DNA from 2 places in the Bacillus methanolicus genome. Region 1 is predicted to be linked to the other one. Evidence: predicted binding sites of a transcription regulator. Region 1 holds the regulator's gene; the other holds the start of a gene.
The links. Region 1 encodes LexA, which represses DNA repair genes until DNA is damaged. Its sites were predicted from a motif close to CGAACATATGTTCG; they were not measured.
Positions count from the first base shown of each region.

Region 2: a site for LexA is predicted at 5,028-5,041, ahead of C0966_RS09115 (DNA polymerase IV). Genes of this name have one in related genera too.

Region 1 is NZ_PNFF01000001.1:852,702-860,600, forward strand. It holds gene C0966_RS04310 (aminotransferase class I/II-fold pyridoxal phosphate-dependent enzyme) at 1-358, shown strand, start outside; gene C0966_RS04315 (MerR family transcriptional regulator) at 514-921, shown strand; gene glnA (type I glutamate--ammonia ligase) at 963-2,297, shown strand; gene C0966_RS04325 (hypothetical protein) at 2,762-3,316, shown strand; gene lexA (transcriptional repressor LexA) at 3,819-4,442, opposite strand; gene yneA (cell division suppressor protein YneA) at 4,601-4,924, shown strand; gene C0966_RS04340 (YneB family resolvase-like protein) at 4,928-5,596, shown strand; gene C0966_RS04345 (DUF896 domain-containing protein) at 5,672-5,905, shown strand; gene tkt (transketolase) at 6,167-7,899, shown strand, end outside.
Region 2 is NZ_PNFF01000001.1:1,812,023-1,819,921, reverse strand. It holds gene C0966_RS09150 (amino acid ABC transporter permease) at 1-85, shown strand, start outside; gene C0966_RS09145 (amino acid ABC transporter ATP-binding protein) at 78-800, shown strand; gene prli42 (stressosome-associated protein Prli42) at 895-990, opposite strand; gene mce (methylmalonyl-CoA epimerase) at 1,159-1,581, shown strand; gene C0966_RS09130 (acyl-CoA carboxylase subunit beta) at 1,574-3,124, shown strand; gene C0966_RS09125 (M20/M25/M40 family metallo-hydrolase) at 3,190-4,308, shown strand; gene C0966_RS09120 (chemotaxis protein CheW) at 4,452-4,937, shown strand; gene C0966_RS09115 (DNA polymerase IV) at 5,054-6,337, shown strand; gene gndA (NADP-dependent phosphogluconate dehydrogenase) at 6,460-7,869, shown strand.

The sequences.
Region 1 (7,899 bases):
GCTTGAAAAATTGGGAATGAACACACATCCGAAATGGAACGATAAACGAACAGACTTAATTCAGTCTGTTCAATTTGATGACCGCGATAAGATGGTGGCATTCTGTCAAGCCATCCAGTTTGCTTCCCCGGTTAATTCCCATGTCACACCGGTTCCGAGCTATATGCCCGGTTATGAGGATGATGTCATCATGGCTGCAGGGACATTTATTCAGGGAGCAAGTATTGAGTTAACGGCAGACGGTCCGACAAGGCCTCCGTTTGTTGCCTACGTTCAGGGCGGGCTGACCTATTCCCATGTAAAAATGGCTGTTCTGATTGCAATCGATCATTTAATGAAAAAAGGTTTAGTTGAATGATCATAAGAATCAAGGCGGACAACTCATCCTTAATGGGGGTTGTCCCTTTTTTTTATAAAAAATTTTTATGTTATAAAATGTAACATGATATTGACAATAAACCTTACATGAAATATAATGTGAAATATAAGAAAGGAAAGAAAGGAGAAATCGAAGTGAGTGGAAGTGAAATTCGCCGTTCCATGCCTTTGTTTCCGATCGGAATTGTCATGCAGTTGACAGAGCTGTCGGCAAGACAAATTCGATATTATGAAGAGCATAAATTGATTTCTCCAGCAAGAACGGATGGAAATCGGCGCCTTTTTTCATTAAACGATATTGATAAACTGCTTGAAATTAAGGATCTTATCGACCAGGGGGTCAATATCGCCGGAATTAAACAGTTATTCTCAGTAAAAGAACAACAAGAAGAAACAGCAAACATTCAGCAACAAGCAGAAAAAGCCCGACGTGACTTGTCTGATGAGGAATTGAGAAAACTATTGCGAGCTGAATTAATGCAAGCAGGCAGATTTAACCGTTCCTCATTGCGTCAAGGTGACATGTCCCGCTTTTTCCATTAATTAAATTTGATAATTGAATCATAACAGGGAGGACTACAGAAATGGCCAAGTACACAAAAGACGATATTTTCCGCATGGCAAATGAAGAAAATGTAAAATTCATCCGTTTGCAATTTACCGACATCTTAGGAACGATCAAAAACGTTGAAATTCCTATAAGCCAGCTTGAAAAAGCGTTAGATAACAAAATGATGTTCGATGGTTCATCAATTGAAGGTTTTGTACGTATTGAAGAATCTGATATGTACCTTTATCCGGATCTTGATACATGGGTTATTTTTCCGTGGACAGCTGGAAAAGGGAAGGTTGCCCGCTTAATCTGTGACGTTTATAATTCAGATGGTACTCCATTCGCAGGGGATCCTCGTGGAAACTTAAAACGCGTTTTAAAAGAAATGGAAGAGTTAGGATTTACACAATTCAACTTAGGTGCTGAACCGGAATTCTTCTTATTCAAACTTGATGAAAAAGAGGAACCAACATTAGAACTAAATGATAATGGCGGATATTTTGACTTGGCACCGACTGATCTTGGGGAAAACTGCCGCCGTGATATCGTTCTCGAGCTTGAAGGAATGGGCTTTGAAATTGAAGCTTCTCACCACGAAGTAGCACCGGGGCAGCATGAAATTGATTTTAAATATGAAGATGCTTTAACAGCATGCGACGAAATTCAAACGTTTAAGCTTGTTGTAAAAACAATTGCCCGCAAGCACGGATTGCACGCGACATTTATGCCAAAACCATTATTCGGTGTTAACGGATCTGGTATGCACTGCAACCTTTCCCTGTTCAAAGAAGGCAAAAATGCATTCTATGATCCAACTGGAAATCTTGAATTAAGCGACACAGCACGCCAATTTATCGCCGGTATCATTAAGCACGCACCTGCATTCACTGCTGTTACAAACCCGACTGTTAACTCTTATAAGCGTTTAGTGCCGGGATACGAGGCTCCTTGTTATGTTGCATGGTCTGCAAAAAACCGTTCACCATTAATTCGGATCCCTGCATCCCGCGGCCAAAGTACACGCGTAGAGGTACGAAGTGTTGATCCGGCTGCAAACCCTTATCTGGCAATGGCTGTATTATTGAAAGCAGGGTTAGATGGAATCAAAAACAAACTTACTCCTCCAGCACCTGTAGACCGCAACATCTATGTCATGAGCAAAGAAGAGCGCCTTGCTGAAGGAATCGAAGATCTGCCGGCAACTCTTGCTCAAGCCTTAGACAATTTAAAGAGTGACGAAGTTATCGTGTCGGCACTTGGAGAGCATATTTTTGAACACTTTGTTGAGGCAAAAGAAATCGAGTGGGATATGTTCCGTACACAAGTGCATCCTTGGGAACGCGAACAATATATGACAATGTATTAATCCTTAAATCCCTTGACACCACTGGTGTTGAGGGGTTTTTGTTTATCGGGCATTTTTGATCATTTATATTTGTTTTATTAACTGCCCGGTACTTGCCCGATTTTATTTCAAAAAAATCAATCCAAAACACTAATCTGAATTTCAATTTTAATAAATGATTGAGGAGCTTGCTAAGCTCCTTTTTTTATTTCTTTTTCATACAAACAAATGGGCAAAAGAAGAATTTAATACACAAGAGGGATGCTTCCATATTGTACCTCAAGTTACTTTTTTAAAGGAGATGAAGAAAAATGAGATGGAAGAAAAACTATGGATTATGGGTTGCAGATTGAAATACTTCTTTGTTTCTTCATCTATTGCTTTCGTTTAATTACATTCAATTAATTCAAAAAATTAATAATTTTATCCCAAAACAGTTAATATTGGTATATAATGTAACTTGAATAAATAGTAGAGGTGAAAAAATGAAGAATTTGTTCATGTGTGTTTTATTTACATTTTTATCTTTGGGTTTAATTGCTTGTGGGGCTGATGAAAAGGCGAATACAACTAATAAAGAAGCGAGTGCCGATAAACCAGAAGAAGCTACAAGCGGTAAAAAAGACTTTGAGGAATATCTAAATAAAGTGCAGCCTATTGTTTTAGAAGATCTTGCAAACTTTGCAGCTAAATTTGAAGAATTAAAGAATCAATCCATTAACGGTGAAATTACTGATATTGAATTTGGTCAAGCAATCGTTGATGAACTTTTACCAACTGCTACACAAATTCAAGAAGATGTTGAAGCGATTATGCCAGCAAAAGAAATTCGAGATCTGCATGAAACCCTTATTGATATGACAGCTAAAAATGCCCAAGCGCTTTCTGAAATAGTTTCTGCCATAGAATCCGGAGACTCTTCAAAAATAACCTCGGCAAATGAATTATTATCTGAAGCGAGGAAATTAGAAAGAGACTATGTATATGACATTAAGGAATACGCAGCCAAGTACGACATAGAATTTGAAGAACAAAAATAATAGACCGAAGCCCCTTTCAATTGAAAAGGGGCTTCTCTAGTCCCAAAAAGGTAAATCATCGTAAATAACAGGCCGAATCTGTCCAACAATCTCCGTTATAGATCACCTTAACAATACGATTATTCTCACAGAAATCGTGGCGATCGGAAGGACTCTTGGAGTGGTTGCCATTCTCTCCTGCAAAGGCCGAGTGCGCAAGTGTACGACTATTAGAGCAAATTCGACTGTTAGCATGAGCTTTAAACGGAGGGATAAATAGTTAGGTCTATTTGGCATGCGAAAATCTTTTTTTGGAGGAAAGGGTACCCCTTCCTCCAAAAAAAGATTATTATCTCAAATAACTATTGATTAACCTTTTGACTAATCGTAAGAATGAGGCTGACTCATAGGGGTCTGACTCCCTTCGACAATGACAATATATAGAATGGATTGATTAGCGTTTGTCTATATATTGTATTGGAGGGGACTGACACTTTGCCTTGAGTCAGCCTCTTTGAAAAACTCAATGAATCTGGCGGTAAACGCCAATCACTTTTCCGAGAATCGAGACATTTTTTAAAATGATTGGCTCCATTGTTGAATTCTCAGGCTGCAGCCGAATATAATCTTTTTCTTTAAAAAATCTTTTAACCGTCGCTTCATCATCTTCTGTCATAGCAACTACAATATCACCGTTGTTTGCCGTCTTTTGCTGTCTTACAATAACATAATCCCCATCTAAAATGCCGGCTTCGATCATACTGTCACCCATGACCTCAAGCATAAAGACTTGCTCATCTGCCGGAACAAGCCGTTCGGGAAGAGGGAAAAATTCTTCAACATTTTCAATGGCAGTAATAGGCTGTCCTGCTGTAACTTTACCGACAACCGGTACATTTACGACATTGTGTTTTGGAATGTGTGCCTCTTCTTCCATGTCCAGAATTTCAATTGCTCTCGGCTTTGTAGGATCCCTGCGGATAAGCCCTTTGCTTTCAAGGCGAGCCAGATGTCCGTGCACCGTAGAACTGGAAGCAAGCCCCACTGCTTGACCGATTTCTCTGACGGAAGGGGGATAGCCTTTCTTCTTTACTTCCTCTTTTATAAAATTCAAAATATCTTGCTGCCTTTTTGATAATTTAGCCATAAAAATCGCACCTCATACGTAATTGTTACGCTTATTATAGCATGTACTTCATAAAAATACAAACGTAAGTTCGAATTTTTTTGTTGACGGAAAACAAATGTTCGGTTTATACTTGAGATAACAAAACAGAACGTATATTCGGTTTAGGGGTGTTGATGATGAAAAAAATCTGGAAACGATATTCATATGCTATTATTCTTGTAATGGTAAGTTTTACAGCAGCACTTCTCTTTTCTGATTATGTTAAGGATGCCAATTCTGAAAGTTATTTAAAAGTAACCGTTGAAGAAGGAGAATCGCTTTGGTCCATCGCAGAAAAATTTTCGGACAAGCATGGTTTATCTTCTGATGAGTTCATCAGCTGGGTTGAAAGAACAAATGGCATAAACGGAGATAACATCTATCCAGGTGAAGAATTAGTCATCCCTGTATTGGAAAAGTCTGAAGCACAGGTGGAAGTTACAAATTATGCAGGTGAGTAATATATGGAGACAAGAAACGGGAAAAAAGCAATAATCTATTGCCGTGTAAGCACATCGAAAGAAACACAGGAAACGTCCTTGAAACGGCAGGAAGAAGAGTTAACGCAGCTTGCAGTCAAGTATGGGTTCCAAGTTATAAGAGTGATTAAAGAGCAGGCAAGCGGGTATGAACTTGAGCGTGAAGGAATGCTGGAACTCCTGGAAACAATAAATGAGGACAGGGACATAAGCGCAATCCTTATACAAGATGAAACGAGACTTGGAAGAGGAAATACAAAAATCGTATTGCTGCATTGCATCTTAAAAGAAGGCGTTAAATTATACACGATCTCTCATAATGGGGAACTTCAATTATCAGAAGCTGATTCGTTGGTATTGAAAATTGTCGGAATGGTGGAAGAATACCAGCGAAAATTACATAATATAAAGATTAAGCGGGGCATGAAACGGGCAGTAAAAAACGGATACAAGCCGGAAAACAATTTGAAAAATATTGGTGAAAACGCCGGAAGAGAAAGAAAAGAAGTTCCGATTGAGGAGATCGTCCGGCTCAGAAAAAATGATTTAACGTTCGCAGAAATTGCAGCTACGCTGAGAGGATTTGGCTATGATGTTTCGAAAGCGACTGTTCATAGAAGGTATCAAGAATATAAGGAAATGGAATCCAATTAGAGCATTTTCCTTGTAAAAAGCCCTTTTCTTTTGTATGATGACCAATAGCTTAACTATTTGAAAAGGAGCTTTTATATGCTGTCAAAAGAATTAATTGCGAGAATTAATGCATTAGCAAATAAAGCAAAAACATCAGGCTTGACGGAAGAAGAAGCTAAAGAGCAGTCAAAGCTTCGACGCCAGTATTTGGAATCATTTCGTTCTTCGATGCTAGCTACCTTAAAAGGTGTGACAATCGTTGATCCATTGGGTAATGACGTAACTCCCGAAAAGCTGAAACAATTGCAAAAAAAGGATCGTTTGCATTAATAATATACACGATGAATGAGGCTGACCCGCAGAAAGTCATTCTTGCTCCGGTGTCAGCCCTTTTTCTGCTGTTTTCTTCACTATATTTGATAAGTAGGAAACCCTAATAAATTAATGCGCTTTCACAATCATGTGTGAAAAAATATCTCCGCCGAATGGTTGACACAAAAAATTCTCTATTGTATAAAAAATTCAAAAACTATAAAATTAAAGAAGAATGAAAAATTATAATTGAAAGGGTGGATTGAATTGTTTGATAACATTGATCAATTGTCAATAACCTCAATTCGTACACTTTCCATCGATGCGATTGAAAAGGCAAACTCCGGACATCCGGGCATGCCAATGGGAGCTGCACCGATGGCATACACTCTTTGGACAAGATATATGAACCATAATCCAAAGAATCCAAATTGGTTTAACCGCGATCGTTTTGTTCTTTCTGCAGGTCATGGATCAATGCTGCTATACAGCTTGCTTCATCTGTCAGGATACGACGTAACGATGGATGATATTAAACAATTCCGCCAATGGGGCAGCAAAACACCTGGACATCCTGAGTACGGACATACACCTGGGGTTGATGCCACAACAGGTCCGTTAGGACAAGGTATTGCTATGGCAGTTGGAATGGCGATGGCTGAGCGTCATTTGGCAGCGGTATATAATAAAGATAATTACCAAATTATTAACCATTATACATATAGTATTTGTGGTGATGGTGATTTAATGGAAGGTGTTTCTGCTGAAGCAGCTTCTTTAGCCGGTCATTTAAGACTGGGCCGCTTGATTGTTTTGTATGATTCCAATGACATTTCTTTGGATGGAGAACTTAACCGTTCGTTCTCAGAAAGTGTGGAAATGCGTTTTAAATCGTATGGATGGCAGTACATCCGAGTTGAAGACGGCAATGACCTCGAAGCTATTGCGAAAGCAATTGAAGAAGCAAAACAGGATGAAACCCGTCCAACATTAATTGAAGTCAAAACCATTATTGGTTACGGTTCTCCGAATAGAGCCGGAACATCAGATATTCATGGGTCTCCTCTTGGTGCTGAAGAACGAAAGCTCACAAAAGAGGCTTACAAATGGACTTTCGAAGAAGACTTCTATGTTCCTCAGGAAGTTTATAATCATTTTAAACAAAATGTATTAGAACGAGGGGAAGCGAAAGAGCAGGAATGGAATGAGCTATTCGCTCAATATAAGAAGGAGTATCCTGAGTTAGGAAAACAGCTGGAACAAGCAATAAATGGCGAGCTTCCAGAAGGATGGGATAAAGATATCCCTGTTTATGAAGTAGGAAAAAGCGTTGCAAGTCGCGCTTCTTCCGGTGAAGTATTAAATGCGATTGCGAAAAACCTTCCTTCATTTATCGGAGGATCAGCAGACCTTGCAAGTTCTAATAAAACAACGATTAAAGGGGCAGGAGATTATTCACCGGAATCTTTTGAAGGCAAAAACATTTGGTTCGGTGTCCGTGAATTTGCAATGGGTGCAGCTTTGAACGGAATGGCTCTACATGGCGGATTAAAAGTATTTGGCGGTACATTCTTTGTATTCTCTGATTATTTGCGTCCGGCAATCCGTCTTGCAGCATTAATGAAGCTTCCTGTAATATACGTATTTACTCATGACAGCATTGCAGTCGGAGAAGACGGGCCAACACATGAGCCGGTTGAACAACTTGCTTCTTTACGGGCAATGCCAAATCTTTCTGTTATCCGTCCTGCCGATGGAAATGAAACAGCGGCTGCATGGAGATTGGCAGTTGAATCAAAAGATAAGCCAACTGCTTTAGTTTTGTCACGCCAAAATCTCCCAACATTAAAAGGAACTGCAGAAACTGCTTATGATGGAGTTTCAAAGGGTGCTTATGTTGTGTCGCCAGCAGACAAAGATACTCCTGATGCACTGATCCTTGCTTCTGGTTCGGAAGTTGGCCTTGCAGTAGAAGCCCAAGCACGTCTTGCGGAGGAAGGAATACACGTATC
Region 2 (7,899 bases), 960 kb from region 1:
TGCCGGCATTATTTATTATTTGATGGTTATGGCGCTAACGTTGATTGGAAAGGGTATGGAAAGGAGAATGAGACGGAGTGATTAAGATAGAAAACCTTCATAAAAATTTTGGGAAGCTTGAAGTTTTAAAAGGAATAACGACAACCATTCATGAAGGGGAAGTTGTCGCCATTATCGGCCCATCCGGTTCAGGAAAATCTACTTTCCTTCGGTGCATGAATCTTTTGGAAGTGCCGACAAGCGGAAAGATATGGATTGATGGCAAGGAAATCACCGATAAAAAGACAAATATTATGAAGGTGCGGCAACATGTAGGGATGGTGTTTCAGCATTTTCACTTATTTCCGCATAAAACCGTATTAGAAAATCTAACATATGCACCCATTAAGGTGAAAGGTTTATCTAAAGTAGAGGCAGAAAAGCATGGACATGAGCTGCTTGCGAAAGTCGGTCTTTCCGAAAAAGCAGATGAATATCCTGGAAGATTATCAGGCGGCCAAAAGCAGCGGGTCGCAATCGCTCGGGCTCTGGCTATGCAGCCAAATGTCATGTTATTTGATGAACCGACTTCAGCGCTTGACCCTGAAATGGTAAAAGAAGTACTAGAGGTTATGAAATCATTAGCCCATACAGGCATGACGATGGCGATCGTAACACATGAAATGGGCTTTGCGCGGGAAGTGGCCGACCGTGTTTTGTTCCTTGACGGAGGAGTTTTAGTTGAGGATGCCTCTCCTGAAGAATTTTTTAACAACCCTAAGAGCAAGCGTGCCGAGGATTTCTTGAAAAAAATACTTTAGGTTGTACTAATAAAGGACTGTTCACAGCGAACAGTCCTTTATTTATTTCTATACTATTTTCTGTTCATTGGAAGACTATCAGAAAATCGTTATGTTAAAAGAACATTGAAAGGCCTGTAATGAGAGTTGAAGCAAGCATGATGAAAATCATTAAATAAACAATCAGTTTCCTAATTTTTCGATTAGACAAAAAAATCCTCCTCCAGAAATCAATAAACTCTCTGTCTATATATTACAAGGGATCGCAAAATCGAACAACCGCTCAGTTTTTGAAAGATTTTCGACATTTTTTTAGTATAATTAGTATAATAAATAATAAAAACATTTTTAATAGAGTAAATTTTATGGAGGAGAGCAGATGATTAAAAAAGTTGATCATATAGGGATTGCTGTAAAATCTTTGGATAAAACGCTTCCATTTTATACGGAAGTTCTTCGCCTTGAATTGCTTGGGATCGAAGAAGTAGAAAGCGAAAAAGTAAAAGTTGCCTTCCTGAAAGCCGGTGAAACAAAGCTTGAATTATTAGAACCTACTGCAGAAGACAGCCCGATCGCAAAATTTATTGAAAAGCGCGGAGAGGGGATCCATCATGTTGCTTTAGGTGTCGAATCGATTCAAGAGAGGATCAATGAAATGAAAAGCAAAGGTATCGCAATGATTCAAGACAAGCCAAAAACAGGGGCAGGAGGTGCACTTGTCGCTTTTATGCACCCAAAATCAACAGGCGGCGTATTGTACGAATTTTGCGAAAAGAAAGGAATGAACGAACAACATGGCTGATATTTACGAAAAAATAAATGAATTGTATGACCGCCGCCGCGAGGTCGAAATGGGCGGGGGCGATGAAAAAATAGAAAGGCAGCATGAAAAAGGAAAGTTAACAGCTCGTGAAAGAATCGATCTTTTAGTCGATCCCGGAACGTTTGTAGAGTTAAATCCGTTTATTGAACATCGCTCAACTGATTTTGACCTTGATAAACAAAAAGGACCCGGAGACGGAGTGGTAACAGGCTATGGGAAAGTAAACGGACGTCCGATCTATTTATTTTCACAAGATTTTACGGTTTTTGGCGGAGCCCTTGGGGAAATGCATGCGAAGAAAATTGCACATGTGATGGATTTAGCAGCAAAAAATGGTGCGCCGTTCATCGGGTTAAATGATTCAGGAGGAGCGCGAATTCAGGAGGGTGTCGTTTCCTTAGACGGATACGGACATATTTTTTACCGCAATGCAATTTATTCCGGCGTCATTCCGCAAATTTCTGTCATCATGGGCCCATGTGCCGGAGGTGCGGTTTATTCGCCGGCAATTACAGATTTTGTATTTATGGTTGAAAAAACAAGCCAGATGTTTATTACAGGGCCAAAAGTAATTGAAACAGTGACGGGGGAAAAAATCTCTGCCGAGGATCTTGGGGGTGCGAGAGTTCACAATTCAATCAGCGGAAACGCCCATTTTTCTGCAGAAAAAGAAGAAGAAGTTCTTGAAATGGTTCGTCAGTTATTAAGTTACCTTCCGCAAAATAATGAAGAAAAACCTCCAAGATTAGAAGAGGATGATGCGGATGATTACCGCCCGGATTTAACCGATGTCATTCCTTTTGATGCGGTCCGGCCATATGACGTAAGAAATGTGATTAACCAAGTTGTAGATGAAAACTCCTTCATGGAAATACACAAAGATTTTGCGAAAAATATCGTTGTCGGTTTTGCGCGAATTAAGGGAGAAGTAGTGGGCCTTGTATGCAATCAGCCGAAGTTCATGGCCGGCGGGCTAGATATTGACAGTTCTGATAAAGCTGCAAGGTTTATTCGATTCTGCGATTCTTTTAACATTCCAATCATTACGTTTGAAGATGTGACCGGCTTCTTTCCGGGAGTAAAACAGGAGCATGGCGGGATTATTCGCCACGGGGCAAAGATTTTGTACGCTTATTCAGAAGCAACGGTGCCGAAGCTAACTGTTATTTTACGGAAAGCTTACGGAGGAGCTTATGTTGCATTAAACAGTAAAGCGATCGGAGCTGATTTGGTGTTCGCTTGGCCAAATGCGGAAATCGCCGTGATGGGTCCTCAAGGTGCGGCGAGTATTATTTTTGCTAAAGAAATTCAAAATAGTGAGAATCCGGAACAAACACGGCAGCAAAAAATTGAAGAATACCGGGAGAAATTTGCAAATCCATATGTCGCAGCGAAAATGGGAATGGTCGATGATGTCATCGATCCGCGCGAGACAAGAATTAAGCTGATTCAGGCTCTTGAAATGCTGAGAAACAAAAAAGAATCGCGCCCGCGCAAAAAACATGGAAACATCCCGCTATAATTGCCTGATCGATCAAAGAATAGGTATACTGAAATAGTGAGCAAATTTCAGGGGGTATACAATGCATGATTAATCAGGAACGATTATTGAATGAGTTTTTGGAATTGGTTCAAATTGATTCAGAAACAAAAAATGAAGCGGAAATAGCAAAAGTTCTTAAGAATAAGTTTACGGAGTTAGGTGTGGACGTATATGAAGACGATACTACTGCACAAACAGGCCATGGAGCCGGCAACTTGATTTGTACGCTGAAGGGAACAAAAGACGGTGTGGATCCAATCTATTTTACTTCCCATATGGATACAGTAGTTCCCGGAAAGGGTGTCAAACCTTCGATTAAAGATGGTTATGTTGTGACCGACGGTACAACGATTTTAGGTGCTGATGATAAAGCCGGACTGGCAGTCATGCTCGAAACAGTACGGGTCTTAAAGGAACAAAATATTCCGCACGGCATGATCCAATTTATTATCACAGTCGGTGAAGAATCAGGATTAGTGGGGGCAAAAGCACTTGATTCATCGTTAGTGAAAGCGAAATACGGGTATGCGCTTGACAGTGACGGGAAAGTCGGCAATATTGTCGTTGCTGCACCAACCCAGGCAAAAATTTCAGCTGTTATCTTAGGGAAAACTGCTCACGCCGGTGTAGCTCCTGAGAAAGGTGTTTCTGCAATTACGATTGCGGCAAAGGCTATTGCGAAAATGCCGCTTGGCCGAATTGATGAAGAAACAACTGCTAATATCGGCCGTTTTGAAGGAGGAACGCAAACGAATATTGTTTGTGACCGGGTAAATATTTTAGCGGAAGCGCGCTCACTCGTACCGGAAAAAATGGAAAAACAAGTTCGGAAAATGAAAGAAGCATTTGAAAGCGCCGCAGAGGAAATGGGCGGTAAAGCGGAAATTGAAGTTCAAGTCATGTATCCGGGATTCAAATTCGGCGAAGGTGACCATGTTGTGGAAATTGCACGAAAAGCCGCTTCTAAAATTGGCCGGAGCTGTGAGTTGTTAAAGAGCGGCGGCGGCAGTGATGCAAATGTCATTGCCGGATTTGGCGTTCCGACAGTTAATCTTTCAGTCGGCTATGAAGATATTCATACAACCAATGAAAAAATGCCAATTGAAGAGCTCAACAAGCTGGCTGAGATGGTAATTGCAATCATAGAGGAAGTCGCGGCTTAATTTAAACCATTGGGGAGGACCATACAGGTTCTCCTTTTTATGTCAGAAAAATATGAAATGCCTCATAGACAAAACTGTCCTATTGTTTGTAAGATGACAATAGGGAAAAAATTGGCTGGCGAAGAAAGAAGGAGAATTTAAAAATGAGCGAAATAAACAAGGCTGTTGTCTTTCGCGTTGGCAGCGAAGAATATGCATTTCCAATTCAGTATGTCATTTCAATTGAAAAAATGGAGAGTACAACTCCAATTCCGCATTTGCCCGAATATGTAATAGGAATCGTGAAAGTCAGAGGGGAGTTGATCCCGGTTGTCGATTTTGAAAACATCTTATATAACCGCCAAATAAAAATCAATGAAGGAACGAGATTAATCGTTTTACATACACCGGAGATGTCTCTCGGCGTTCTCGTAAATGAAGCAAAGGAAATTGTTGACATTCCTTCAGACAAACTTAATCAAATTGGTTTAATTGCTTATCAAAAAACAAGTTATTTTACCGGTGTGGCCAACCTTGAAAAGCGTTTAATAACTGTTATCGACCCTTTAAAACTCATTCAATCACTTGAAGGAATTCGTGAAATTCAAGAATACATGAAATCACAAGCAAGATCCGAACAGCATACATAGTACTGCTGTTCTTTTTATTCTATTTTAAACTCGGAGTCTTTTTCTGCTCAATTTTTCACATATCATTGATTCTTTTGGTAAAATAACATTAGAACATATGTTAGGAAGTGCAAGGCATGAAAGAAATGGTTCCGAAAAAAGGGCGAGTGATTCTGCATGTTGATATGAATAGTTTTTATGCTTCCGTCGAAATGGCATATGACCCTTCCTTAAAAGGCAAACCCCTTGCAATTGCCGGAGACGTGGAACAAAGAAGGGGAATTATCGTAACTTGCAGCTATGAAGCCAGAAAATTCGGGGTTAAAACGACCATGCCCTTATGGGAAGCAAAGAAACTTTGCCCACAGCTTATTGTCTTGAAACCTAACTTTGAGCGCTACCGTGCTGCTTCCATTAAAATATTTGAAATTCTGCGCCAATATTCCGATCTCGTTGAACCGGTTTCGATTGATGAAGGTTATATGGATATTTCCGAAAGCGGTGAATTTGGATCACCGATTGAAATTGCCCGAACGATCCAAAAGAGATTGCTGGAACAGCTTGATCTTCCGTGCAGCATCGGGATTGCACCAAATAAATTTCTCGCCAAAATGGCCTCCGATATGAAAAAGCCGCTTGGGATTACGATACTCCGCAAGCGGGATGTTCCGAGTATCCTCTGGCCCCTTGATGTTGGACAAATGCACGGCGTCGGCAAAAAAACGGCTGAAAAGCTTGCGAAAATCGGAGTCAGAACAATCGGTGATTTAGCAAAAGCGAACGAAATCCAACTTAAAAACCTTCTTGGGATAAACGGTGCCAGATTAAAGGAACGGGCAAACGGACAAGACAATCGCCCGGTCGACCCGGACTCTGTGTCTGATTTTAAAAGTGTCGGGAATTCAACGACTCTACCGAAAGATATCTCCAATCAGCAAGCCTTATTTCAAGTCTTGGATGGATTAGCGGAAAAAGTTGCAGCCCGATTAAAAAGGAAAAAGGTTTTAGCTGCTAATATTGCCATTACGATCCGGTATAAGGATCGAAAAACGATCACAAGAAGCAAAAAATTGAGTAATCCTGTCAGCCAAAAGGATGAAATTAGCCAGGCGGCAAAAACTCTGTTCCTCAAACATTGGAACGGAGATCCGGTCAGATTGTTAGGAATCACCGGAACGGATTTGCAGGAAAAAGGGCATGCTGTTAAGCAGCTTGATCTTTTTTCTTACGAACAAGAGGCAAAAAAAGAGCCGCTGATCCATGCTCTTGAAAAACTTCGCGAAAAATACGGAAATCATATTATTGAAAATGCCGGTGCAAAAGCAGAAATCGATATTAAATCAAAAATAGGAATAGATACAAGTTTTAACAAGGATTTCCTTCAAACTTTTACAAATGGAGGAAAAAGAAAAAAAGAATAAGGGGCAAACGTTTTTTTCCAAAGAAAGGTTCACTGGTTGCATCTTATTTTGAAAATTGCTAAAGTAAAAGTGGATTTTTCTAAACATTGGGTAATTTAATTACAAGAAGGGACGTTAGAAGAATGACGAAACAGCAAATTGGTGTAATCGGTTTAGCTGTAATGGGGAAAAACCTCGCGTTGAACATTGAAAGCAAAGGCTATACAGTGTCTGTTTACAATCGTTCCCGTGAGAAAACCGATAATATGCTAGCCGAAACAAAAGGAAAAAATATTGTTGGTACATATTCGATTGAAGAATTTGTTCATTCGCTTGAAAAACCAAGAAAAATTTTAATAATGGTTCAAGCCGGTGCAGGAACAGACGCAATAATCGAACAATTGAAGCCGCACCTTGAAAAAGGTGATATTTTAATTGACGGCGGAAATGCATTCTTCGTTGATACACAGCGCCGCAATAAAGAATTAAGCGAACATGGCATCCACTTTATCGGTACGGGAGTTTCCGGCGGGGAAGAAGGGGCTCTGAACGGTCCGTCCATCATGCCCGGCGGCCAAAAAGAAGCATATGATTTAGTGGCTCCAATTTTTAAAGACATTGCAGCAAAAGTCAATGGCGAACCTTGTACAACATACATTGGCCCTGATGGTGCAGGCCATTATGTGAAAATGGTTCATAACGGAATCGAATACGGAGACATGCAGCTAATTTCGGAATCTTATTTCCTTTTAAAGCATGTTCTCGGATTAAATGCCCAAGAATTGCATGAAGTATATGCTGAATGGAATAAAGGTGAGCTTGACAGCTATTTGATTGAAATTACAGCTGATATTTTTACAAAAATAGATGAAGAAACAGGCAAGCCGCTTGTTGATGTTATTTTAGATACAGCCGGCCAAAAAGGAACCGGCAAATGGACAAGCCAAAGCGCCCTTGATTTAGGAGTACCACTTCCAATCATTACGGAATCAGTGTTCGCCCGATTTATCTCTGCAATGAAAGAAGAACGTGTTGCAGCAAGCAAGCAGCTTCGCGGTCCAAGTGCCAAGACATTTACAGGGGATAAAGAAGCGTTCATCGAATCAGTCCGAAAAGCTCTGTACATGAGCAAAATTTGTTCTTATGCGCAAGGATTCGCGCAAATGAGGGCGGCATCTGATGAGTATAATTGGGATCTCAAATATGGAGAAATTACGATGATTTTCCGCGGCGGCTGCATCATCCGCGCGCAATTCTTGCAAAAAATAAAAGAAGCATACGACCGTGACCCAGGACTTAAAAATCTTCTCCTTGACCCATACTTCAAAGAGGTTGTCGAAAGCTATCAAGATGCACTTCGCGAAATTATCAGTGTCGCTGTTCAAAACGGCATCCCGGTTCCCGGTTTCTCCGCAGCATTGTCTTACTATGACAGCTACCGAATGGAGACATTGCCTGCCAACCTCATTCAGGCGCAGCGCGACTATTTCGGTGCTCACACTTACCAGCGCATTGATAAAGAAGGAAGCTTCCATACTGATTGGATGAAGTAATGAGAAATAGCAGCGCATCATTTGTGGTGC